Acuticoccus sediminis: one gene and its partner. The protein of the gene in region 1 binds, or shares a complex with, the protein of each later gene. Links are inferred from orthologs where the notes say so. Each region holds a gene or a part of one and is shown on either strand. Other genes may lie near its edges.

The links. The genes of interacting proteins can lie anywhere in the genome.
Region 2: rpmH (region 1) and rplL share a complex: the UniProt entries of both Escherichia coli proteins name them as parts of the 50S ribosomal subunit. The link is inferred for Acuticoccus sediminis from one-to-one orthologs.

Annotation. Positions count from the first base shown.
Region 1 is NZ_QHHQ01000005.1:317,846-320,622, reverse strand. It holds rpmH (50S ribosomal protein L34), read left to right. Parts: upstream 1-1,208; coding sequence 1,209-1,346; downstream 1,347-2,777. Other genes in the region: yidC (membrane protein insertase YidC), read left to right, coding at 1,717-2,777; rnpA (ribonuclease P protein component), read left to right, coding at 1,343-1,717; DLJ53_RS23095 (TVP38/TMEM64 family protein), read right to left, coding at 1-619.
Region 2 is NZ_QHHQ01000004.1:749,281-752,157, forward strand. It holds rplL (50S ribosomal protein L7/L12), read right to left. Parts: upstream 1,697-2,877; coding sequence 1,304-1,696; downstream 1-1,303. Other genes in the region: rpoB (DNA-directed RNA polymerase subunit beta), read right to left, coding at 1-1,147; rplJ (50S ribosomal protein L10), read right to left, coding at 1,748-2,302; DLJ53_RS21480 (hypothetical protein), read right to left, coding at 2,647-2,877. UniProt on the Escherichia coli protein: The binding site for several of the GTPase factors involved in protein synthesis (IF-2, EF-Tu, EF-G and RF3). Is thus essential for accurate translation.

The DNA.
Region 1 (2,777 bases):
TCGCGGCGATGACGCCGGGCGTGAGGAGGGCGCCGAGCTCGATCTGGCACGTCCCCGCGTCGGCGCAGCCGGGGTTGGCCCGCTCCTGCGCTGCGATCAGCCCGCCGAGGCTGTCGCCCACCAGCGTGTAGGCGAAGGTCCCCGGAATGATCCCGACGGCGGTGGCGATGACGTAGACGCGCAGCGGCACGTCGAAGATCGCCGGCGCGACATTGACGAGCCAGAAGGGAAAGAGCGGGACGAGGCGCAGGAAGAGAAGGTAGTTGAAGGCGTTCTCGTTGAAGCCTTCGGTGAAGCGCTGCGCGAACCGTCCGGCCCGCTCGCGCAGGACGCCGCCGAGCGAGCTCTTTGCGGCGAGGAAGATGACGGTCGCGCCCGCGGTGGCCGCGACCACCGTCAGCGCCGTGCCGAGGACGGCGCCGAAGAGGAAGCCGCCGACGATGGTGATGAGGCTCGCCCCCGGAAACGACACCGCCACGGCGAGCGCGTAGATGCCGAGGTAGGCGGCGACGGTGGCGGCGAGATTGTCCTCCAGCGCCTCCCGCAGCCGCTCGTTGTTGCGGATGATGGCATCGAGCGAAATGTAGTCGTTGAGGCCCGCCGCGTAGAACGCCGCCATCGCCGCCGCGAGCAGGATCAGGGGCCACAGCCGTCGCAGCGACAGCCGGGCCGGGCGATCGGCCGCCGGGGGGGCTGCCGGGACTGAAGCTGCCGGGGAGGGGGCTCCAGAGGGGGCGGGCGGCGCCGGCCGGTCGGACGGTCGCCGGTCGGGCGGGCCGGCCGCCACGGTTTCCCCGGCCGCCGTATCCCTGGCGACGGTCTCCTTGCCGGTTCGTCCCCCGGGCCGATCCGCCGGCGTCGCGTGCCCGGTGTCCGGATGCGGGCCTTTCGCGGGGCCGGGGTCCAGAGCGCCGTCGTTGTGTTGCCGGGTGGGGTGCGCCATCAGCCCTTCGGTGTCTATAAATCCTGCTCTGCCGGTAGACGTAGCGAGGTCGTCCCCCCGTTGCGAGGTGGAGCCGGCCTCAAGGTTGCGTGACCACAGAATGGTTCCCTCGCGCGCAGGGGTGTCGTTGACACTGCGGGTCGGCGTTCATATAGAGGCATGAGACAGGGGGCCGAGCGCTCCCTTTTTCATTGTTCCGACGGGAGGGATGCGGCCGCGCTGGGGATTGGCGCTGCGGTGGCCACCGTCGTCAGGCGAGGCGGTCATGACCAAACGCACCTATCAACCCTCCAAGCTCGTCCGCAAGCGTCGGCACGGTTTCCGGGCTCGTATGGCCACCAAGGGTGGTCGCTCGGTGATCAACGCGCGCCGCGCGAAGGGCCGCAAGAAGCTGTCCGCCTGAGCAATCCGGCGAGACTGAAGCGACGGTCCGAGTTCAAGGCCGTCGCAAAAGGCGTTCGAGTTCATAAACCCGGTTTTACACTGCAGGCGCGTCGACGTGACGAGGCAAATGAGGCAGTGTCCGGGCCGCGGGTCGGCTTCACGGTTACGAAGAAAGTCGGCAATGCGGTGGTGCGCAACCGTATCAAGCGGCGGCTGCGCGCAATTGCGTCCGAAATTCATGATGAATTCGACAGCGCCACCGACTATGTGATCGTGGCACGCCGGGAGGCACTCGGCGAGCCGTTCGCCGACCTCGGCGAAGAGCTCAGACAGGCGCTCGGCGCAGCGGGCGCGAAACTCGACCGACCAGAGGTCCGAAAGAGAGCGTAATGGGCGAAAATCGCAACATGTTCCTCGCCATCGGCCTGTCGCTGGCGGTGATCGTCTTGTGGCAGTTCTTCTTCATCCAGCCGCAGATGGAGGCTCAGCGTCAGGCCGAGCAGGAACAGCAGATCGTCGCCCAGCAGACCGACCAGGCCACCGACAATGCCGGTACCACCGCGCCCGGCAGCGACATTCCGTCCGCCCCGCGCGCCGACGGTGCCGACGTCCCGCAGGCGCAGACGCCCGGCGGCGACACCACCACGGCCGACGCGCCGCGCGTGCCGATCGCGACGCCCAGCGTCGACGGCTCGATCAACCTCGCGGGCGGCCGCCTCGACGACCTGAAGCTGCGCAACTACCACGTCACGCCGGACCCCTCGTCCGACGAGGTGGTGCTGCTGGCCCCCGCCGGCACCGCGCAGCCCTATTTCGTCGAGACCGGCTGGGTCCCCGCCTCGGGCCAGGACATCGCCGTCCCGACCTCCGCGTCCGTGTGGAGCCTCGTCACCGGCGAGAAGCTGACCACCGACACGCCGGTCACCATCGAATGGGACAACGGCGCGGGCGTCGTCTTCCGCCGCAACATCTCGGTCGACGACCACTACATGTTCACGATCGAGCAGACGGTGCAGAACAACACCGATCAGCCGATCGCCCTTCACCCCTACAGCCGCGTGCGGCGTGAGGGCGACATTCCGACGCTGGGCTACTTCATCCTGCACGAGGGCTTCATCGGCGTCCTCGGCGAGGAGGGCCTCGTCCAGGAGAAGTACAAGGCCGTTTCGGAGGAGGGGACGCAGAACCTCGCCCGCTCCGACTCCGGCTGGCTCGGCATCACCGACAAGTACTGGGCGACGACCGTCATCCCGGACCCGGGCACGACGTTCAACCCGCGCTTCCTCTACCGTTCGCTGAACGGCACGCCGGCCTACCAGGCCGACTACCTCGCCGACGCCGTGACCGTCGCGCCGGGCGAGGCGACCGCCATCACGAACCGCGTGTTCGCCGGCGCGAAGAAGACCCGCCTCATCCAGTCCTACGAGGAATCCCTCGGCATCGATCGCTT
Region 2 (2,877 bases), on another replicon or contig:
GCTCGCCGGGACGCATCACGCGGTAGATGTCGAACAGCGCCTGCTCGCGGGTCTCGTTCTTGTCCGCGGACAGCGTCTTGACGACGTAGTCGCCCTTCGTGACGTGGTCGATGTCGAGGACGGTGATCTCCTGGAGACCGGTCTCCAGCAGCTTGCCGAGGCCCTTCTCGTCGAGCTCCGTGCCGGCTTCGGCGTAGATCTCGCCCGTCTCGAAGTTGACGATGTCGTCGCCGAGGTAGCGGCCGTACAGCTCGTCGTCGGAGACGCGGAGCGCCTTCACGCCCTTCTCGGTGAGCTGCTTGATCGTCCGGGCCGTGATCTTGCGGCCCTCCTCGATCACGAGCTCGCCCGTGTCGGCGTCGACGAGGTCGGTGTTGGCCTTCTGGCCCTTCAGGCGGTCGCCCTCGAACGGCATGCGCCAGCCGTCGCCGTCACGGGTGTACGTGACGCGCTCGTAGAAGGTGTGCAGGATCTCCTCGGGCGAGAAGCCGAGCGCCATCATCAGCGAGGTGACGGGGATCTTGCGGCGGCGGTCGATACGCGCGTGGACGATGTCCTTGGCGTCGAACTCGATGTCGAGCCAGGAGCCACGGTAGGGAATGACGCGGCCGGCGAAGAGCAGCTTGCCCGACGAATGGGTCTTGCCCTTGTCGTGGTCGAAGAAGACGCCCGGCGAGCGGTGCATCTGCGAGACGATCACGCGCTCCGTGCCGTTGACGATGAACGTGCCGTTCTCCGTCATGAGCGGCATGTCGCCCATGTAGACGTCTTGCTCTTTGAATTCCTTGGGGCTCTTGGCACCCGTGTCCTCGTCGACGTCGAACACGACGAGACGAAGCTTCACCTTCAAGGGCGCCGCGAACGTGATGTCGCGCTGGCGGCACTCGTCGACGTCGAACTTCGGCGCCTCGAACTCGTAGTCCACGAACTCCAGCATGGCCGTGCCGGCGAAGTCGGAGATCGGGAAGACAGAGCGGAACACGCCCTCCAGACCCTCGTCGCCGCGGCCGCCCTCAGGCTTGTCCACCATGAGGAACTGGTCGTAGGACGCTTTTTGCACCTCGATCAGGTTCGGCATCTCCGTGACCTCACGGATGGAGCCGAAATATTTTCGGACCTGCTTACGACCTGAGAACGCCTGCGTCATACCTTGCCCCCTCTCGGCGCGGGGTGATCCCGCGGAACGCGTCGTCGCCCATTACGACGCGAAAGGCCGGCGCTCGCGTCGGAGCGCCGGCGATTGATCGTCGGCCGGGCGAACCCGGCCGGACGGCGGCCGGAGGCCGCCAACGCCGAGGCGTGCTTACTTAAGCTCGACCTTCGCGCCAGCTTCCTCGAGCTGCTTCTTGATCTTCTCGGCCTCGTCCTTGGACGCGGCTTCCTTCACCGTCTTAGGAGCGCCCTCGACGAGGTCCTTGGCCTCCTTGAGGCCGAGGCCCGTGATCGCACGGACTTCCTTGATGACGTTGATCTTCTTGTCGCCCGCGTTCGCGAGGACGACGTCGAACTCGGTCTTCTCCTCGGCCGGGGCCGCAGCCTCGGCACCGCCGCCCATGCCCATCATCGGCATGGCCATCGCCGGAGCGGCCGCAGCAGCGGTGACGCCCCAACCGTCCTCGAGACGCTTCACGAGGTCGGACACTTCGAGGACCGTGAGCTGCGACAGCTGCTCGTACAGGCTTTCGATATCTGCCATTTGATTTGATCTTTCCAGGTTGTCGGTTCAGTGGGCCAGGTCCAGTCGGACTTAAGCCGCCGCTTCCAGTTTCGCCTTGTAGGCTGCGAAAACACCGATGAGGTTCTGAGCAGGCGCGTTGAGCTGCGAGGCAAGCTTGTTGCCCGGCGCGTTGAGCACCCGTGCCAGGTTGGACCCCGGCATGAGGAGGACACCCAGAAGCTTGGAGCGAAGCTCTTCGATCGGGGGCATCTTGGCGAGCGCCTCGACACCCTTGTCGTCCATCGCCGACGATCCGAGGATGCCGCCGATGATCTTGAGCTTGTCGTTCTTCTTCGCGTACTCAGTCAGAACCTTGGGCGCCGCGACCGGATCGAGACCGTAGGCGATGCCCACCGGCCCCTTGAACATCTCGGACGCGACACCGCGATCGCCGTTTTCGAGCGCGATCTTGGCGAGCCTGTTCTTGATGACCTTGAACTTCGCACCAGCGTCTTTCATCTGGCGGCGGAGTTCGGTCACTTCGGCGACAGTCATCCCGATATACTGGGTGACGACCACGGAGCCCGAATTGGCGAAGACTTCTTCGAGGAAGCCCACCATTTCGCGTTTTTCGGCTCTGTCCACCGTTCTCTCCAAGACATGGGCGGTGCGGTGAGGCACCTCCCGGCTCAATGAGCTCACCGGGCCGAAGCCAGATGAGCGGTTTACACCCGTCCCGAGAGCGAACGGTCATCCCGTTCCGACCCCCGTCTATGCAGGACCATTAAGAGGCATACCGTACGCTGCCCCACCTGCAGTCTCGGACAGGCTGCCCTTCCCGGAGGAAGGGCGACCCTCGCGAGGCGACCCCGCGAAGTCCTGACGCCCGGCGCACCGGGCGAAACTCGTTGCCCGGCGCACCGGGCGGAAACCTTGCCGCGGAGATCGCCTCCGCTATCTGCCGTCCCTGCGGCGCGGTCCGGAGCCTCTCAGCCCGCGGCGCGTCCGGCGCGCTTGTCGCCGGTGATCCAGTCGAGCACGCCGGTAACGGCGCTCAGACCGAGGATCACGACGAAGGCGGCGGCGAACACGGCGACCGCCGAGACGCCCACGGTGGCGAACGAGGCGAGATGCCACTCCCCTCGCTGCCCCTCCGGCGACCACATCGCCGAAACGCCGTACAGCACCAGGAACACCGGCACGTAGGCCAGGAGCTGGAA